4 regions of the Shewanella sp. HL-SH5 genome follow, and region 1 is predicted to be linked to each of the others. Evidence: predicted binding sites of a transcription regulator. Region 1 holds the regulator's gene; each other region holds the start of a gene.

Region 1 (5,275 bases):
CACTATGATAGGTCGTTCTGAAGAGTCAGTTACCATTAAAGGTAATGGTTTTATTATTCAAGGCTTAGGGCTATTTGCCGATCTCAATGCAGAACAAATTACCTTACTCAGCCAGGTAGAAGGGACATATGAACCACATTAAGTTTTTAACCACATTGCTCGGTAAAAGCAGTGTTATTTGCACTTTAGCGATTAGTGTATTAGCAGGAAACGCCGTAGCTAAAGAAGGCGATTTGAAGCAAGAGCTTAAAATTGCTGCCGTAAGTCAACGAGCTGATGTTAAAAATAATCAAATTATTTTTAACGGCCCAGTAAAAATTACCCAAGGCTCGATCAATATCGAAGCCGATGAACTGCGGGCATTTTCAGCTGAAAACGGCCAGACTAAAACGCTCATTGCGACCGGTAACCCTGCTACATTTTCACAAGAACTTGATGATGGTCGCATAGGTACAGCAAGCGCCAATGAAATTCGTTATGACTTAGCAACAACTGGACTGTTATTAACCGGTAACGCTAAGCTAGATCAAGCAGGCAGTAAAGTGACGGGTAACGTGATCCGTTACAATATCAATGCTCAGGAACTTATCGCTGAAAGTACCGGTAAAGGTGAAGATCGTGTTATTACCATTATTCAACCGGAAAATTTCCAAAATGATGAGTCACCAGCACAAAAATTACCTGAAATCCCGTTAAAAAAGCAAGGTAACCAATGACCCAAATTACCTTAACAGCTGAGAATTTAGCTAAAAGCTATAAAAGTCGTCAAGTGGTTAAAAGTGTCAGCTTAACTGTAAAAACAGGCCAAATTGTCGGACTACTTGGTCCCAATGGCGCAGGTAAAACGACCACGTTTTATATGGTTGTTGGTTTAGTCAAAAGTGATCATGGCCGCATTTTAATTGATGACGATGACTTAACTGCTGACCCAATGCATTTACGTGCGCGAAAAGGTATTGGCTATTTACCACAAGAAGCCAGTATTTTTAGAAAACTCAGTGTGCACGATAATATTATGGCCGTGTTGCAAACCCGAAAATCGATGACTTCGGATGAGCGAATTCAGGAACTGGAGCATCTTTTAGAAGAATTCCATATTACCCATATTCGCGATAGCTTAGGCATGTCGCTATCTGGTGGTGAAAGACGACGGGTAGAAATTGCACGCGCTTTAGCAGCCAATCCTAAATTTATATTGTTAGATGAGCCCTTTGCGGGTGTTGACCCTATTTCAGTGATTGATATTAAGAAAATTATTCTGCAACTCAAACACCGTGGCCTAGGCGTATTAATTACTGATCATAATGTCCGTGAAACACTTGATGTGTGTGAGCGGGCATATATTGTTAGCCAGGGGAATTTGATTGCCGAAGGCACCCCAACTGAAGTACTCAACAATCAGCAAGTTCGAGCAGTATACTTAGGCGAACAATTCAAGCTATAGTTAATCTAAATAGGATCTGAAGCACTTGCTTGGCAAAATGTTTCTGGCGACTAAGCTAATTGATCGTGTATAGGTAAAGTAAAACCATTTGTTAAAAAATTGCGACTATCACTCACTTTAATCAGTGTAGAAAGCCGAATTCTTCTAGGGATCAGCAGTAATGAAAGCTTCACTCCAACTTAAAATGGGTCAGCACCTCACTATGACCCCACAGCTGCAACAAGCTATACGTTTGCTGCAGTTATCATCTTTGGAGTTACAGCAAGAAATTCAACAAGTATTAGATTCCAATCCTTTGCTTGAAATGGAAGATGAATTTTCAGCACTTAGCAACAAAAATGATAACTCCAAAGACCTATCAGAAACTGACTTCAATGAAGTAAGCGCACCTGTAGTCGAAAAAGACACTTCAAATGTCGACACCGCAGAGTCAATGACTAAAGAGCAAATGTCTGAAGACTTGCCAATGGACACTACCTGGGATGAAGTGTACAGCGCCTCCCCAATGGCAAGCCCTGGTTCGGGTTCTGGCAGCATGCCAAATGATGACATGCCCTTCCAAGGTGAAACATCCGAAGGATTATACGAGCATTTAGAATGGCAAAAAAATCTAACCCCTTTTTCTGAAACAGACCTCGCTATTGCCACAGCCATTATTGATGCCATTGATGACACAGGTTATCTCACCCAAAGTACTGAAGATATTTTAGAAGCTATGGGCGATGATTCTGTCGAATTAGACGAAGTCGAAGCGGTACTAAAACGTATACAACATTTCGACCCTCTGGGTGTCGCCTCACGTAGCTTAAGTGAATGTTTATTGATTCAACTTGTTCAGTTTGCACCAGACACGCCCCATATTGATAATGCCAGAATGTTAATCAAAGATTATTTAGATTTGATTGCTGGACGTGATTTTCGCACACTCATGCGCAAAACTAAGCTAAAAGAAGATGAGCTGCGCGAAGCAATTGAATTAATTCAATCTTTAAATCCACGTCCTGGCACGATGATCACCCCACCGGATGATGAATATGTTATCCCAGACGTGTCAGTGACCAAAAAGAATGGCCGTTGGGTGGTTGAATTGAACCCTGATAACATGCCAAAAATAGGTATTAATCAACAATATGCCGCCATGGCAAAAAGCAGTAAGAGTTCAACAGACACTCAATTTATTCGAGGTCACTTACAAGAAGCCAAATGGTTTATCAAAAGCTTAGAAAGCCGCAGCGACACCCTGCTTAAAGTATCCAATTGTATTGTGCAATTTCAGCAAGGTTTTTTTGAGTACGGTGCTGAAGCCATGAAGCCTATGGTGTTGAATGACATAGCTGAAGCTGTCGAAATGCATGAGTCCACTATTTCGCGTGTCACCACACAAAAGTATATGCACACACCGCGCGGACTGTTCGAACTTAAGTATTTTTTCTCTAGCCATGTCAGTACTGATGATGGCGGAGAATGTTCGTCTACAGCAATTAGAGCTTTTATTAAAAAGCTGGTTGCTGCTGAAAACCAGAAAAAACCACTAAGCGACAGTAAAATGGCAGATCTTCTGGCAGAACAAGGGATTAATGTTGCACGTCGTACCATAGCGAAATACCGCGAAGCGATGATGATCCCTCCCTCAAACCAACGTAAGAGTTTATAATCTACCTAGGCAATTGGAGGATAAATATGCAAATCACCTTAACGGGTCATCATATTGAAATTACTGAATCACTAAGAGAATATGTCACAAGTAAGTTTACAAAACTTGAACGACATTTCGATCAGATCAATAATGTCCACGTAGTATTAAATGTCGAAAAGCAACAACAGATAGCTGAAGCAAAAGTCAGCTTGAATGGAGCTGAGGTATTTGCGACATCTGAACATGCTGACATGTATCACGCTATAGACGCCCTGATTGATAAACTCGATCGTCAGGTCATTAAACACAAAGAGAAATTAACTAAGCATTAATGATGGAACTTAGTACCATCCTGCAGCCGGAATGCACCTCCTGTGCCACACCGGGCAGTAAGAAAAAGGTACTGGAGCTTATCAGCGATTTAGCTGCAGCCCAGTACCCATCCCTCTCTTCACAAGAGATTTTTGAAAGCCTAGTGGCTAGAGAAAAGATGGGTAGCACAGGAATAGGCTCTGGCATTGCAATCCCGCATGGTCGTTTAACGTCCATCGTTCGCCCTATCGCGGTTTTTATAAAGTGCGAAGAAGCGATTTCATTTGATGCTATCGACAAACAACCAGTGGATCTCTTATTTGCATTACTGGTGCCAGCAGACCAGTGTCAGCAACATCTCAGTACCCTATCCTCAATGGCTGAAAAGTTATCGGATAAACATATTCTTAAGCAGTTACGAAAAGCAAGTAACTCAACTGAACTCTATCAGGTTATCACAGCATGAAATTAGTCATTGTATCCGGTCGTTCGGGCTCAGGTAAATCTGTCGCACTTAGGGTACTAGAAGACCTAGGTTACTATTGCGTTGATAACTTACCACTGCCCTTAATTGGACGGCTATTAGAACAGCTTAGAAACACCAATGAACTGGTGGCTATAAGTGTTGATGTTCGAAATATAGAAGAGCAAGGTAAAGTATTACAGCAGCAGCTAGCGTGGTTATCTGAGGATACGGAAGTCATAAGCTTTTTTTTACAGGCAAGTGATGAGGCACTACTAAAACGTTACAGTGAAACCCGACGACTACATCCTTTATCGAAAAAGAATATGTCCCTACAAGATGCGATTCAATTTGAAGGTGAGCTACTAGCGCCTATTTCTGAATACGTGGACCATTTTATCGATACATCTAAGCTAAATATTTATCAACTTAGTGATCAAGTACGTGAAATTTTAATGGGCAGTGTTGATAAAGAGTTAGTGATCAATTTTGAGTCATTTGGTTTTAAATATGGTATGCCCGCCGAAGCCGATTTTATGTTTGATGTACGCTTTTTACCTAACCCACATTGGGAAATAGAATTACGCCCCTTTACTGGATTAGATGAACCGGTACAGGAGTTTCTTGGCCAGCAACCGCTGGTAAATAAATTCATTTGGCAAATAGAAAACCTATTTGAAACATGGATGCCCCACTTAGAGCGCAATAACCGCAGCTACCTAACCATAGCTATTGGTTGTACTGGTGGCCAGCATCGTTCAGTTTATATCGCCGACCAGCTTGCTAAACGTTTTTCAAGTGGTAAAAAACATGTTGTTCAAGCAAGACATCGAGAGCTTATAAATAAGCACAAATAATCGCAATAAAGTTACTTGTCGGAACTTAACTAAATGAGTCTTTTACAGCGCCAAGTCATCATATCAAACAAGCTTGGTTTACACGCACGAGCGGCGACCAAACTGGCTATTCTTGCTAATGCATTCAATGCCAATGTTACCCTGATCCAGGGTGATAAAAAAGGCCAGCGCCGCCAGTGTTTTAGGCTTATTAATGCTTGAAAGTGGCTTAGGTAAAACCATAGATATCATAGCTGAAGGGCCAGATGCACAATCTGCGCTTGATGCTATATGCGATTTAATTAATGACAAGTTCGAAGAAGGTTGTTGATCCTAATCACTTCCCCCAGCGATTGAATCTACTTTTTCATCATGAACCCACCTTTGCTTTAAAATAGCTAACCGTGTTTAATTTATTGAATTCCTCGCTTAACCAGAGCTAAGTTGAGGTTAAATTAATGCAGTTAGGATAATTTAAATCTCCCTCCGAATTAGTGCAATTGCACCATTATATTGCATACCCTACGACCACCACAGAAACCATAAAATCATAACGCATTGAAAATAAATAAAAAATAAATAAA
Region 2 (5,275 bases), 850 kb from region 1:
ATCGTTTAAATGAGTTAGAGCGTCAAGTAAACGATATGCTTTTGATGGCCAAAGGACGTCAAGATGCGAAAGCGGATAACGTAGCAGTATCTGATATTATTAATATTGTTATGGCTAATTGTGAAGTGATTGCCAACAAAAAATCCTGTGAGATATTCCAGCAATGCTCAACCGATGCCAGTTTATATGCTAATCGCGATGCGTTAAGTTCTGCGGTGAATAATTTAGTGATGAATAGTATCGAGGCCGGTGCAACCAAAATTAAAATTTGCGCCACGGAAGCTGAAGATAATGTCATTATTGATGTGATTGATAACGGTAAAGGACTAGACCCTCAAATGCAGCAACAAGTGCTCGAGCCTTTTTTTACCACTAAAGCACAGGGGACTGGGTTGGGGTTAGCTGTTGTGCAATCTGTGGTGCGTAACCATGGTGGTAACATTCAATTATCATGTAAACCGCAAATGGGTTGTCAGGTGCGATTAAGTTTTCCGATGTCTAAAGATTCGGTATTGAATAGTCAGTCGCAGGAGGGTAATCATGTCTGAAGCAAAACTATTACTCGTGGAAGATGATGCTGATTTACGTGAAGCATTACTTGATACATTATTGTTGGCGCATTATGAATGTGTTGATGTTAGCTGTGCAGAAGATGCCATTATAGCGTTAAAAGCACAACATTTTGACTTAGTCATCAGCGATGTCCAAATGGAAGGTATTGGTGGTTTGGGTCTGCTTACCTATTTGCAACAAGCTCAGCCCAAGTTACCGCTATTGTTGATGACAGCTTATGCCACTATTGATAGTGCGGTTAGTGCCATTAAATTGGGAGCTGTTGATTATTTAGCTAAACCTTTCGCGCCTGAAGTTTTGCTTAATCAGGTATCAAGATATTTGCCGCAAAAGCAAAATACTAACCAACCTATAGTTGCCGATGAAAAAAGTCTCGCGTTGTTAGGGTTAGCCCAACGTGTTGCGATATCAGATGCTTCGGTGATGATTTTAGGTCCCAGCGGTTCTGGTAAAGAAGTGCTAGCGCGCTATATTCATCATCATAGCAGTCGTAAAGATGCGCCTTTTATTGCCATCAATTGTGCTGCTATCCCTGAAAATATGCTTGAAGCGACCCTATTTGGGTATGAGAAGGGGGCATTTACTGGCGCATACCAAGCATGTCCAGGAAAATTTGAGCAGGCCCAAGGTGGCACTTTGCTGCTCGATGAAATCTCTGAAATGGAGCTGGGGTTGCAAGCAAAGCTGTTGCGTGTTTTACAAGAACGCGAAGTGGAACGATTAGGTGGTCGTAAAACGATTAAACTTGATGTGCGTGTACTAGCTACATCAAATCGCGATTTAAAAGCCATTATCAGTTCAGGCGAATTTAGAGAAGATCTATATTATCGGATCAATGTATTTCCATTAACTTGGCCAGCACTTTATCAGCGTCCTGCCGATATTTTACCTTTAGCCAGACATTTGCTGGTTAAACATGCTAAAGCATTTAATATTACACCCGTTCCTACTTTAGGAGAGGTAGCCACCAGACGGTTATTAGCCCATCGTTGGCCTGGTAATGTTCGTGAGCTGGATAATGTGATTCAAAGGGCGCTTATTTTAAGTAATGGTGGCGAAATAAGCGGGCAAGATATTATTATTGATTCGGCAGATGTGGCTTTACACACAGATATTGACAGTATCGAAAAGCCTGCTGAAGTTGAAGGTCTTGGCGGTGAGTTGCAAGCGCAAGAGCATGTGATTATTCTTGAAACCCTAAATCAATGTCATGGTAGTCGAAAACTTGTCGCTGAAAAATTAGGTATAAGTGCACGCACGCTGCGTTATAAAATGGCTAAAATGCGTGATGCGGGAATTCAATTGCCCGCATAGCTGGTTTTTGTCTGTCTTACGAGCATTCCGTACTTGTTTTATAGCTTTCTTTACCAAAGCTACGCATTAACGCGTAGCTTTTTGCTTTACTGTTAATCTTGGCATTCAAATTGCTTTATCCCTACTAAGACAGTTAAATATCGTCAAATATTCGACGAATGGGAGTTTCAGCATGCAGATCAACGCCAATCCATTACTTCAAGAAATGCAGTCACTTCGTGGTGAAATTGCACCTTCCAGCCGTTCGAATATGGGGTCGGGTATTAGCCCTAACCTAATCCAGCAAGTGAATAACACCTCAGGTTCAGACTTTGGCCAGTTGTTATCCCAAGCTGTCGGTCATGTGAGTGGTTTACAGAAATCATCTTCAAGTTTAGCGACTCGTCTTGATATGGGGGATTCAACTGTGACCTTATCTGACACCGTCATTGCGCGCGAAAAATCAGGCGTAGCATTTGAAGCGACTGTGCAAGTCAGAAATAAACTGGTAGAAGCTTATAAAGAAATCATGAGTATGCCGGTATAACTTGCATCACAAAGACGTTATTAAAGCAGTATAAAAGTAGGGGCATATTGTGAGCACAGACATAATGGTAGGTTCAGATGCGGCAGTTGATGCCGGTATTCAGCAAGAGAATAAGTCTGGCTTGTTGAGCAATGTGGGCGGGGCAGACATGATGCGTCAAATCACTATGATTTTGGCGTTGGCAGTGTGTTTAGCCCTAGCTGTTTTTATTATGATGTGGGCACAGGAGCCTGAGTATCGTCCATTGGGTAAAATGGAAACAGCTGAAATGATCCAGGTACTGGATGTACTTGATAAAAATAATATTAAATACCAAATCAGTGTTGATGTTGTTAAGGTTCCTGAAGATCAATACCAAGACGTTAAACTGCTGTTAAGTCGTGCTGGAGTCGAGAGTAGTGCCAAAAATGATGACTACTTAAGCCAGGATAGTGGCTTTGGGGTGAGTCAGCGTATGGAGCAAGCGCGATTAAAGCACAGCCAAGAGTTAAATCTTGCCCGTGCTATTGAAGAATTAAAAAGTATTAGCCGTGCCAAAGTTATTCTTGCACTGCCTAAAGAGAATGTTTTTGCCCGTAACGCATCTAAGCCAAGTGCTACAGTTGTAGTCAATGTGCGTCGAGGCGGCCTAGGCCAAGAAGAAGTCGACGCTATTGTTGATATCGTAGGCTCCGCGGTACAAGGTCTTGAACCTTCGCGCGTGACAGTAACAGATTCTAATGGACGCTTATTAAATTCGGGCAGTCAAGATGGAGTATCAGCACGTGCCCGTCGTGAACTTGAGTTAGTGCAACAAAAAGAAGCAGAATACCGTAAAAAGATAGATTCAATTCTTATGCCTATCCTTGGTCCTGAAAACTACACCTCTCAGGTTGATGTCAGTATGGATTTTACTGCGATAGAGCAAACCTCAAAACGCTATGATCCTGATTTACCTGCATTGAGCAGTGAGATGACTATTGAAAGTAAATCATCTGGTGGAAGTGTAGGCGGAATACCTGGTGCATTAACCAATCAACCTCCCATGGAGTCTGATATTCCTACTGAAGCTGGGGGCGGTGGGTCAGCATCATCAAAATCATCGGATACTCACCGAGAAGCTACCCGTAACTTTGACTATGACACGACAATTAGTCATACCCGCCAGCAAGTAGGACAAGTTCGTCGGGTGAGTGTGTCTGTGGCAATCGACTTTAAACCAGGAGAGGCGGGTGAAGATGGCCAAGTTAGCCGGGTTGCGCGTACGGAACAAGAGTTAACTAACATTCGTCGGTTGCTGGAAGGTGCAGTAGGCTTTAGTAGCCAACGTGGTGATGCGCTTGAAGTGGTAACTGTGCCGTTTATGGATCAGCTATTAGAAGAACTCCCCGCGCCAGATATGTGGGAAGAACCTTGGTTTTGGCGTGCAATTAAACTGGTGCTAGGTGCATTAGTGGTCTTAGTTCTTATTCTTACGGTAGTGCGCCCTATGCTTAAGCGCCTTGTTAACCCTGATGGTGTTAATATGCCCGATGATGTTCGTTTGGGGCATGAACTTGCTGAAATTGAAGATCAATATGCTGCAGATACGCTAGGTATGCTAAATACCAAAGATGCTGAATACAGCTATGCTGATGATGGTTCAATTCTTATTCCGAATTTACATAAAGATGATGATATGATTAAGGCGATTAGAGCACTGGTTGCAAATGAGCCGGAATTATCCACTCAAGTAATTAAAAATTGGTTACAAGACAATGGCTGATAATAAAACAGATAAAAAAGAAAAAGCTGAGAAAGTCGGTTTTGATTCTGATTCTTTAAGTGGAATTGAAAAAACGGCGATTCTATTGCTGAGTTTAAGCGAAGCCGATGCAGCGTCAATTTTAAAGCACCTTGAGCCTAAACAGGTCCAGAAAGTGGGTATGGCAATGGCGGCGATGGATGATTTTGGTCAAGAAAAAGTCATTGGTGTGCATAAGCTTTTTTTAGATGAAATTCAGAAGTTCTCTTCAATTGGTTTTAACAGTGCTGAATTCGTGCGTAAGGCACTAACAGCTGCGTTAGGTGAAGATAAAGCCGGTAATTTGATTGAACAAATTATCATGGGCAGTGGTGCTAAAGGCCTAGATTCGCTTAAATGGATGGATGCACGCCAAGTGGCGACCATTATTCAAAATGAGCATCCGCAGATCCAAACCATTGTTTTATCTTATTTAGAACCGGATCAAGCGGCTGAAATTTTTAGCCAGTTCCCCGAAAATACTCGCCTTGATTTAATGATGCGTATTGCTAACCTTGAAGAAGTGCAGCCCGCAGCATTACAAGAGTTAAACGATATTATGGAGAAACAGTTTGCTGGCCAAGGTGGTGCGCAAGCAGCGAAAATGGGCGGCTTAAAAGCTGCGGCCAATATCATGAACTACTTAGATACGGGTGTCGAAAGTCAGATTATGGAAACCATGCGTGAATCTGATGAAGAAATGGCACAACAAATTCAAGATATGATGTTTGTGTTTGAAAATCTTATTGATGTTGATGACCGTGGTATTCAAGCATTACTGCGTGACGTACAACAAGATGTACTAATGAAAGCGCTCAAAGGTGCTGATGATGCATTGAAAGAGAAAATATTAGGTAACATGTCCAAGCGTGCGGCAGAGTTACTGCGCGATGATCTTGAGGCTATGGGACCAATTCGTATCAGTGAAGTTGAAGTGGCGCAAAAAGAAATTTTATCGATTGCCAGACGTTTATCTGATAGTGGTGAGATTATGCTTGGCGGTGGCGGCGGTGAAGAGTTCTTGTAAGGAGCACTTCAGCCCATGACGAATGGCAATTGAACTTTCGAAGCGACATCTATCTCGAAAATCAACATGTCAC
Region 3 (5,275 bases), 1.7 Mb from region 1:
ATTGAAGATTGGCCTGAGTCACAAATTAATGCATTAAATTCGAAAAATAAGCCAGATAAGCTTCAGCAGCGTGACAAGATACTCAGTGACACTCTTAAAGATATACTTAGAGAATACCCTGCTCACTTAGCCCACTATCAGCAAGAAAATTTTCAAGATATATCATGGGTCTGTCAGCGATGGTTAGAAATAATTCCCATAAGTGCTGCCGAAAAGTACCGCTGTATCAATAGTCACGACCATCATATGGCACAAACATTTCTCGCAGATATAATCAGTTAACCTTATTACTATGCGGATAGATCAATAGACTATTTAATCTATTAAAAATTAATTCGAGTTATTGTAAATGTGTTGTAATTGCATGCTACACATAGAAAACTATTTTTTTATTTATTGGGTTTAAAAGTGATCCAATTCATTTATCGAGCGTATAAAAGTACATAACCGGCCCACAAAAAAGACGCGAGTGAAGATAATGGAAAATTTTCAATCACAAAGTGCACAAAATCGTTATGATAAGGCAAGTATTGCAAAACGAAACGGTGTAATAAATTTGTCTAATAGTAAAGAGCACGATGCGGAACAGTTAGCAGCGTTGATGTTAAAAGTGGCTAACGTGCGGTGTAAAGCATCATTTGCTAAGTTATTCAGCCACTTTGGCTCAAAAATTAATGCTTTTGGTAATCAACGATTACATCAGCAGGGATTAGCAATGGATTTGGTTCAAGAAACCATGACCAGAGTGTGGACTAAAGCGCATTTATACAATCCCGATAAAGCCGCTGTTAGCACCTGGATTTTTACAATCATGCGTAACCAATGCTTCGATATGCTCAGAAAAGTGCAGCATAACCGTGAAGATTCATTTGGTGATGACATTTGGCCACTTTTCGAGTCAGATGATGCTGAAAATAACGAAGATGATTTTAAGCTTACAGGCACTCTGTTACTTCACGTTAACGAATTACCTCCTTTACAACGTGAAGTTGTACAGGGCATATACATGCAAGAAATGACACAGCAAGAATTGGCAGACAAACTCGAGATACCTATAGGTACAGTTAAATCAAGATTACGCTTAGGTTTAGAGAAGTTAAAAGGCTTTATGGAGAAACATTATGATTAATTATCATCCTAACGAACAATTATTACTACTTCATATTAAGGGAGAACTACCGCTATCAATGTCATTGGCGGTTTCAGCCCATGCCGAACTTTGTGATATTTGCCACAAATCTTTATCACTATTAACCAATGAGCAAACCGTTGAAGCGTTTAACATTGATAGTTTCAGCAACGATTCGACAACAGATATAGACATGGATTTGTTGTTAGAAAAAATGTTGGATAGCACACTGGATGAACTTGATTCAACACCACATCGCCCAGTAGACAAGGGTACGTTTGAAGTATCAGTTAAAGGTGAGTCTTATACTTTACCAAGAGCATTTAGACATCAGATTAACGCTCAGTGGCAGGGTATTGGTAAAGTCAGCCGCCTGCGCTTAAATACAGGTGAAGAAAAAGCAAGGGCCAGCTTATTACACATAGCTGCAGACGGTGAAATTCCTGAACATACCCATAAAGGTTCTGAGCTAACGTTACTATTAGCAGGTGAATTTAGTGATAAGTTCAACAGTTATAAGCCAGGAGACTTCATGCTACTTGATGAGAACCATGAACATTCTCCTAAAACAATGTCAGGTTGTTTATGCTACACCATAGTTGACGCACCATTGTATTTTACTAAAGGTTTTAGCAAACTGTTAAACCCTATTGGTGAGTTGATTTATTAAGGTGGGGTGTTGAGCTTAACTGTGATGCTTATTACAGATAATTTTTGTGATTGTGCTGTTTGGTAATAAATAAGTAATATCTATTGCCAAACAGGTATTTTACATATATTATCATTAAAGTTTAATTACTTTGTTTATCTGTTTACCTATCGTAAGTCTGCTCAACTTCCTTTGTAAACCACCACAAGCGCCTTTGATTTTATCTATGTTGATACACAATTAGTATCCATTAATATATTTATTCTCATTGTAATGGGCTTGTCATAAACCTATGGTCAACTATCACTGTCAAGCATTTGATGTATTATCTACACATTAAATAATTGAGTTAATTGTAAAACAACCTTTAATTAATAATTAAGATTTTTTACATATTTCTCACATAAAGACTTGATTAGTGTAAGATTGATAAGGTAACTTAATCTAGTAACTTAAATCTTTCGCAACACGAAAAATATTAAGGGAATTATATTGTTAAAACTTACATCACCTAAGGGTGAGCATAAATTATAAGGAGTATGATAATGTCATACCAATTTAACGGACACGAAATTACAGTTAACTTTCCTGTTAATTCTATTTCATCAAACAAAAACTCAATTGCTTTTACCGATTCACAAGGTAAAAACAAAACAACTTTTTCAAAACGCATTGAAGCCGTAAACTTTATGAAATGGCTGATTAGTTCGAATAAGTAATAAGTACATCCCCTACGCTTAGGCGTAAATCATTTGCTCTGTTATTTAATAAACCTGGCTAACGGTATTCTCCTCTCATTTACCGGGCGTTTATTAACAACAGGGCAAACTGATAAAATCTCTTTATCACACATTCAAAAAACTCTTATCCACAACTTCAATTAATGAAGTTAACTTTTATATATCTGTATAACGACATTATTATGTTGCAATGCAGTTGTAGATAGAGTGTTATTCTATAAAATATATATTCAATATTAATCCCTCTACATACTGCATATAGCAATCAGTTATCTATTAGCAAGCTTACGTGTATATCTGGGTAGCATAGTTGCATTCCCTAACAAACCGCCTTGATGAATATATAAAACTTGCCTATCTTGGCATTGATTCGCTTCTATGTAGCGCTTCAACACGCTCAAGCCAATAGGGTCGTATAATAAATCGAACTCTATTCCACTTGTTTTTAGCACATCGTTCCACAACTCAAATAAGGGCAAATACAACTTACCAAAGTGATACTTATTACCATCATTAATAATAGTGGGATGCTGGGTTTTATCTGGGTTTAATTCACAAAATTGATTTGCTAAATATGTATCACCGCCAACAGTGCTGCAAGTTAACACCTTAATATCAATTATTTCCTTTTGGCATTTTTTTATAAAATACTGTTGCAGAAAAACTGCTGTCGTACCTGTGCCAGATGGAAGAAATACTGAAAGAGCGGATATATTTTGTCCTTTAGCCCAATCTATAACTTCACAACCAAGCTGGTAGATGCCAGTTTTAGCATATTCACATCTGCCCCCCTCAGGAATAAACAGTATTTGTTGCTCAGAATATCGATTTAGGTATTCAGGCCTAAATATGTTTATTACCTCATCCAAATGCTTGCAGCCACTGAGTTCAGCTTGGTCCCAATCAACTTGGATAATATTGGCACCGTTATGATGGGCTTGAGTAAAATTTGACACAATAGCAGGCGTAGCTTGTAATTGTGACTTTATATAAGCACTAATATGACTTACATAATAATCTAGCTGCCAGCCTTTCATTTTTGCCAATACCGATAGCGAATATAATGAATTTGCTTGAGCCGAACCCGATCCCACTATTCGTGTCACTTTAGGAAAGTCATTGATAAGGAAATGATAAAATTTTCGGGCTTTATTACCACTAAAATCAGGGTGTAATTTATCATCGCGCTTGACGAATATTTGTCTTCCTGCAAAATTAATTGTATCTGTTGGACTATGACTTAGCATTTATAACACCATTAAAATTGATTAGGGTCATTGTAACTAAAATTAGTTAAAATCACTCATTTTTAGTCTAAATCTTAATTCTTAGTTTACTTCATCCAAATAAAAATCAATTTAACCATTTAGATCAATATCTTAAACCTTGGCACATTCCCTGCTTAGATATCAATATTAATCTCATATTTCAGTTGTAAAAGGAAAAAGATATGGCTATTTTTAGACTAGTTTTTAATATTGCATGGTTTATTTTAGGTGGATTTATAATGGGTCTAGCCTGGTGGCTTGCGGGGCTACTATGTTTTATTAGTATTATTGGTATTCCCTTTGGACGGGCTTGTTTCGTCATTGGTGAGATGGCGTTTTGGCCATTCGGCCAGCAAAGTGTCAACCGAAAACACTTAACGGGTGTTGAAGATCTAGGAACTGGTACCATAGGATTAATCGGTAATATTGTTTGGTTTGTGTTTTTTGGAATTTGGTTAGCGATAGGTCATTTAGCTCATGCGCTAGCGTGTTTTGTGACGATTATTGGTATTCCATTTGGCATTCAGCACCTTAAACTGGCATTATTAAGTCTAACCCCTATCGGCCAAACTGTGGTACCAAACGAACAGTATTAACATTAGGGATGCTTATTTATTTCTTGTAAATAAGCATCCAGCATTATTTGAGGTTCAAATTTTGATAAGCCATCGTTAATTATTTTAAGCCACCTTTCACCCTCTTTATTATTTGCTAATGCAACATGCAAGCTCTTAGAGTCAAGGATTTTATTATTGATTTGCAGTAGATGTGATATTTTTTCAATTTTTGGATCACTTTTTAAGTATCGATAAACATTTAAATCGATTACAATTGTATCAATACGTCCGGCTGCTAATTTTAATATATTCTGCTTTTCATTCATGGCCTCTTCGTATTTTTGCTCACCATTAGCAATCATAGTGTCTATCTCTTCTGTGTTTACATACCCTTTTACCACGCCTAATACATATTTATTTAAATCAGTAACTGTATCCCAAACAATCGGGTTATTTTTAAGCTCCAATAAACCTATCGGACTTGCGCCTAAAGACTGAGAAAAAATAAACTCATTTGTAACATTAATGTATTCAGGGAAATAGCCTATTTTAGCCCCCGTTTTTACCATTCTAATAGCACGAACCCAAGGAACAACTGTGATTTTTAATTGATGGTTGTCATAAGCAACAGCATGTTTAACTATACGAGTAGCAATACCTTTTTCAGTCAACTCAGCTCCACTAAACGGTGGCCAGTCTAGCGTTGATAGTTCAAGAGTGTCTGATACAACAGCACTAGATATAAATAGCGACAAAAATATGTATAAATGCTGGTTTCTTATGCCATTAGATAACATTAACATCACTCCATCTCCATAACGTTACTCTTGAGATAAAAATCATATAGAATACCTTGTCGATAGTGGTATCAAAAAGCTACCATCAGAGTCTTATTTATATATATTCTTGTTCTGATAATAGTACAAAATGAC
Region 4 (5,275 bases), 790 kb from region 1:
GCTTACAAAAAAACGCCCCCCATGAGTTCAGTGTAACGACCCCAATCGGAGTCATCAGCGGGGTAAAAGTACCGTCACAGGGTGTGACGGTATAGATTTATAACCATTTATATTTGTGACCAGTAGCGATGAGGTTTTGCTTTAACCTGTTTTTCATTTCTTCGCTTGCCCTGAAATAAACAGATTTAATATCATTATCGTAAGCGTCTTGGCTAAACCCGCGCTCTTTTGCTTTGCCATACCACTCATGGCCTAAGTCAAATTCACCCGTTGAAAGGTAAACAGCGCCTAGCAAAGTACATGGCCTGAAATTTAATGGTGTCACTTTATGTGCTTCTAAACCAAGTTTAATTGAATTCACATAATCCTTTAAGTCTCTGCAAACGCCACCGTATGTGGTTAATAAAGCAGATTTTAATTTCTTTTCATTCTTAGGGATATTAAACGGATATGATTCATCTAGCGCTTTTTTTATTTTAGTCAGCACTTCAGCTTTTCTATATGCAGCACTGGCATTAACCAGCTCCCAAGGTAGGCTTTTTTGTTTCCAGTTTTGAAAATGAACGTGTGCAAGTTGAAGGTGATATTTCTGTACAACAAGTTCAGTTGAAAAACCAACACTATCTAACCATTTAAGCTCTTCAGGAGTAATTGCATTCTTACGCAGTTGAGTCAAAAGCTTATCTACACGGGAATTCTTTTGAATATTTCTGACTTCAAAATCCTCAAAATCAACACGGCTTGCTTTGAATGCTTCTGCTTTTTTTCTAAGTTGATTCTGTAACATTTCAGCTTTTGCTTTAGCTTCAGATAGAACTTTAGCTTTTCGTTCAAGAATCTCCTGCCGTTTTAGTGCTTCAATTTCATCGAGTTTGGATTGGTAATGAGAAATAACAACATCGACAACATCTTTATTGGCTTCTTTTGATAACTCTGTTTGGCTTGTTGTAAGCCTTCTTTTTGTTTCGACTTTAAGTTTAAGCCCATCACAAATTAAACTTTCAAGCTTATCTGCAACGTTTTCTTTTGAATTAACAGCCCTGAAAAGCTGACGTGTCGTTTGCCCCAACGCAATAGACATAATTTCAAGATCAGATTCTAAAACACAAATATCGTGTTGAGTTATGTATTTCACAAAAAGGTCAATGTAGGTACTTAAAAGAGGATACTGCAATTTTGGAAATAGCAGTTGAGCTTGAGCGATCTGTTTATTAACCACAGTAAAAATCCATTTTTATGACGTTGATTTAATAGAAAACTATTAGAAAACTATTAGAAATACGCTTAAATGTCTATGATTGAGTTCAAACTATCGAAAAGCGGAGTTTTGAAGAATGCTTAAAAAAATTCAAAAAAAGGGGTTTTCAGAGGCGGCACATAGGCGGCACAACTTTTGGCGATTTTATTAAATGTTTGATTTTTAAGATAAAAATAGGTGTTATGGTCTCCCCACAGGGACTCGAACCCCGATCGGCCGCTTAGGAGGCGGCTGCTCTATCCTGTTGAGCTATAGGAAGACGAAACTGATTATACTGGTTTTCAGCCTGATGAAAAGAGCTTATAGGCGATTAAAATCGTTAGGATTTAATTGCTTAATTATTAAACTGGTTTAAATAAGACAAAGTTGCTCACCTTTTGTCTCATTTACCCCCTAAACACTTAGAGTTTAATGGCTATATCGTGAACCTGAATGTTATCGGCGGCATCAACGTTTTCAATCATCGCGGTGGCTGTGCCTTCACTCACTTGATCTATCACTATTTCAGTGCGGTTTTTAGTCACAACTGCGCGCATGATATTAAGACGATCGGGGATGTTTTTTTGCAAAACCAACTGAAATTTGTCACCCAGTTTAACGCCATTTTTACGGCCTAAATTGATAATAACTCGATCCCCTTGCCTAGCGATAATTTGCCCTAGCAACGGGCGACACTTGAGTGCGTTATCAAGTGACATAACACTTAATTGCAGCTGGCTTGTGATTGCTTGCCCATAGGATGAAGACCAAAAACGCTGGCTGTTTGGCATTACGGTTTCTTGACGTTCAAACTCCCAGGGGGCTGTGGTAGCAAATGTTTGTGACCACACCTCTTCACCGCTGATGCCATGATATAGGGTTAGTTCATAGCTAAATTGACGTGAGGGGACTTCATCAACAAAGCCCATAAAACTGCTGGTGTAAGGCTCTGTCGACATATCAGTAATGTAAGATTTCAATATATATTGGCTGTCGGTGATTTCACCAAGCCAACTAGGGATGCTATAGCCTTTGAAATTAACCAGCTCATTGGCGGTATCTAAGCGTTCATCTGCGTGTACTTTGGCAAAACTAGCGCTTGATTGTTGATTAATGGCTTTACCAAATTGAAGCGTAAATGCTTTATTAAAATCGGATAAATGACCATAACTTAGCTGAGTTCTGTCCGCTATATCTGCCTGCGGTAACATAATAGCCGCCTTTAAGGACTGTGCCTGACACTGCTCTGTTTCGCTTTCATCATCAATATTAAGCGACAAAATAACCGTCATAATATCATTGCTAACTAACTCGCTGAGCAATTCAATATTATTGGCCGCGCCCATTCGTTGCATTGAAAAGGTATCCTGGGTGAGCGAGCCTTGAGTAATTTGCTGCTGGCTAGAAAAATTAACCCCGCCCCTCAGACTGGCGTAATTCAATGCTTGGTTAATGGCGTCTTCGCGCGCTTTATCTATATTGCCATTCACAATCTTGGCAGTACCTGTCACTTCAATTTGCTCTGCAATTGAATAAGGACTCAATAAAACAGGCAATAGCATCAAGGCCCGACACCATTTAGGCCACGAGTATTGTGTAAACTTATTATTTAATGCATGTACCATATTTCACCCTGCGTCAGATATCTGTCACTTGTAGCACAAAACAACACGTTACATCGCTGAGATAGCGCTGTCGTGAGTTACTAACAACTTATCAAGCAAAAACTGTGCCCAACCTATCTTTACTATCGCTAACGACACTATGACTAACGCCACTATGAATAACGCCGCTACAATTAATGAAACTCTATCTAGTTTAAGTCTACCTAAAATGGTCTGAGGTTCATTGACTGCAGTTTTATAAGTAAGCAGCGCTTTATAAAGATAAAGAATATTTATCTGATGCCGATATATCAGTATCAAATGAATAATATTGTTTTTTAGACAGACGCGAAGGACTCAATCATGCAGCACAAGCTTTCTATTCTCGCTCTGATGCTAGTCACCATAGGGCTTGCTGGGTGCGGTAATACACTTAACCCCGCAGCAAACTTGGACTATGCACAAAATGGCCAACTAGTGGGTTATCAAGACGCTGATGACGTACACCAGGAACAACTGGTTTATGATATTAATGCGTCGGGTTTAGCGCCCAAGGGACAAATTAATATTTGGGCTGAAAAATTAGTCAATGAGTTGGTGTTACAAAATGATGCCCTGCGTCCTGATCAACCCTTATTAATTGTTACCCCAGTAATGAGTAGCGACTTTAATCAAACTAATGAGTTAGCACTACAGCTGCAACAGAGTTTACTGAGCGCATTTCATGCCCATGAATTCAATTTAGTTGATCTTAATGTGTCAACTTCACTGCGCGCAACAGAAAAAGGCGAATTAATATTAAGTCGAAACTGGGAGCAACTTCCCGCTGACATGCCTGTGTCTCATGTATTAGTGTCTACATTAAACCTCACCAATGAAGGGGTGAATTTTAATGGCCGTGTGGTGGATATAACCAATAATCGTGTAGTGTCGGCGGTGCAGTCTTTTGTCGCAGGTCAAAGTTTATCCGGCTATATTTTGCCAGCCAATAAAATACAAACCCGTGACGGATTAATTTATCGAACCGAAAATGTTAAACAGAGTCGTTACACTGTGATAGGAGACAAGCAATGAAAAATCTAATACTAATTACAGTGCTAAGCTTTTTAATGCTGGGTTGCACAAGTAATGATAAGTATGTGCAATGGGAAACCGAGGCTCCAAGCCACTTTCCGAAAATTTCAGCCATTGGTTATGCACCACTCGCTACCCAACCAAGTAATATTGAGGCACATAAAGTATTGATGGCAATGCAAGCATCAAAAGTGGCTGCTTATCGTGAATTAGCAGAACAAGTATATGGGCAGAAGATTGATGCGGTTAGCAATGTCAGTGAGTGGCTACTGACTAACGATAGCGTTAAATCCTCTGTTAGCGGTATTATTCGTGGTGCAAAAGTGGTTAAAACCTACCCTTCTGGCGACTTTTATGTCACGGAACTTGAATTAGATTTTGAACAGGTTTGGCATTTATACGAGCAACAAAACCGCGCAAAACGGATAAAAGAAGTGACTTACTTTTAACCCGAAGGCACTTAAGTTATTTCAACAAAACAAAACGCCGCGTATTATCGCGGCGTTTTGTTTTGAGTAACTGCATTTATAACAACTAAATGATTATCGTCAAAAATTAAAATTTCACTTTAAATGCCAACGCCGCTGCGACTTCATTACTGAGCTCTTCAGTTGTTTGTGGCTCACTTAACTCCATCTCGCCACCAAAATAGTAACCAGTATAAGCATTCAAGCTAACGCTTTGGCTAATTTTCCAACCTGCGCGTAAAAAGCCAACCCACTCTTCAATTTCAATGGTTGTATCATCATTTTCAATTAAAAAACGTTCTGTACGACGAGAGCTACCGACACCAAAATCCCAGTCTTTTGAAAGCTGATACGTTAACTCTAAACCCGCGGGACCACTGAATCCGGCTTGAAACGGGTTAGCAAGTACCCACTTATCATTAATTTGCCAACGTACAGCAAGATAGGGAACGGTTCGCACCTCAGATATATCATTAAGATAAGCCACACCAAGACCTAGCATATTGCCAGATTCAAAACGATACATACCTGAAGCAACTACGCCATAACTTTGAGCATTTGAAGATGATGCGGTATTGGCATAGGCATATTGCACTTTAGGTGCAAACATGAACATCCACTGATTATCAGGGCGATAAATCAAAGATAGTCCAGCGCTGTACTGATCAATAGAAGACCAGGGCACAGTGTTAGTTCTTAAGGGAGTTTGCTGGTTAATACGCCAGCCATAGTCAAGATTATCATAACCAATGTTAGCGCCTATCATCCATTGTTTGTTTAATGGCATGGTCGCGGATAATTTGGCATTCCATACATCACGCTTTAATTCATTATCATTATTACCCACAGTGGCGGCTTGCGAACTAGTCCTGGCAACATTGAGCTCAAAAGGC

The links. Region 1 encodes sigma-54, which starts transcription at its own class of promoters, with help from an activator protein. Its sites were predicted from a motif close to GTTGGCACGNNNNTNGNNT; they were not measured.
Region 2: a site for sigma-54 is predicted at 1,985-2,003, ahead of fliE (flagellar hook-basal body complex protein FliE). Genes of this name have one in related genera too.
Region 3: a site for sigma-54 is predicted at 3,904-3,922, ahead of ACRWQM_RS08225 (YccF domain-containing protein). Genes of this name have one in related genera too.
Region 4: a site for sigma-54 is predicted at 2,956-2,974, ahead of ACRWQM_RS12335 (flagellar assembly protein FlgT). Genes of this name have one in related genera too.

What each region holds. Positions count from the first base shown of each region.
Region 1 covers NZ_CP195038.1:3,603,981-3,609,255, forward strand. The annotation lists gene lptC (LPS export ABC transporter periplasmic protein LptC) at 1-142, shown strand, start outside; gene lptA (lipopolysaccharide transport periplasmic protein LptA) at 129-716, shown strand; gene lptB (LPS export ABC transporter ATP-binding protein) at 713-1,444, shown strand; gene ACRWQM_RS15735 (RNA polymerase factor sigma-54) at 1,605-3,098, shown strand; gene hpf (ribosome hibernation promoting factor) at 3,125-3,412, shown strand; gene ptsN (PTS IIA-like nitrogen regulatory protein PtsN) at 3,415-3,858, shown strand; gene rapZ (RNase adapter RapZ) at 3,855-4,712, shown strand; partial or broken gene ACRWQM_RS15755 (HPr family phosphocarrier protein) at 4,746-5,022, shown strand.
Region 2 covers NZ_CP195038.1:2,755,097-2,760,371, reverse strand. The annotation lists gene ACRWQM_RS12055 (sensor histidine kinase) at 1-548, shown strand, start outside; gene ACRWQM_RS12050 (sigma-54-dependent transcriptional regulator) at 541-1,887, shown strand; gene fliE (flagellar hook-basal body complex protein FliE) at 2,060-2,413, shown strand; gene fliF (flagellar basal-body MS-ring/collar protein FliF) at 2,478-4,157, shown strand; gene fliG (flagellar motor switch protein FliG) at 4,150-5,202, shown strand.
Region 3 covers NZ_CP195038.1:1,888,215-1,893,489, reverse strand. The annotation lists gene ACRWQM_RS08250 (LON peptidase substrate-binding domain-containing protein) at 1-282, shown strand, start outside; gene ACRWQM_RS08245 (sigma-70 family RNA polymerase sigma factor) at 479-1,129, shown strand; gene ACRWQM_RS08240 (ChrR family anti-sigma-E factor) at 1,122-1,799, shown strand; gene ACRWQM_RS08235 (hypothetical protein) at 2,324-2,497, shown strand; gene ACRWQM_RS08230 (1-aminocyclopropane-1-carboxylate deaminase/D-cysteine desulfhydrase) at 2,788-3,765, opposite strand; gene ACRWQM_RS08225 (YccF domain-containing protein) at 3,969-4,382, shown strand; gene ACRWQM_RS08220 (substrate-binding periplasmic protein) at 4,385-5,146, opposite strand.
Region 4 covers NZ_CP195038.1:2,812,792-2,818,066, forward strand. The annotation lists gene ACRWQM_RS12325 (hypothetical protein) at 98-1,219, opposite strand; tRNA gene ACRWQM_RS12330 (tRNA-Arg) at 1,442-1,517, opposite strand; gene ACRWQM_RS12335 (flagellar assembly protein FlgT) at 1,660-2,799, opposite strand; gene ACRWQM_RS12340 (FlgO family outer membrane protein) at 3,205-3,915, shown strand; gene ACRWQM_RS12345 (LPP20 family lipoprotein) at 3,912-4,364, shown strand; gene ACRWQM_RS12350 (DUF6268 family outer membrane beta-barrel protein) at 4,471-5,275, opposite strand, start outside.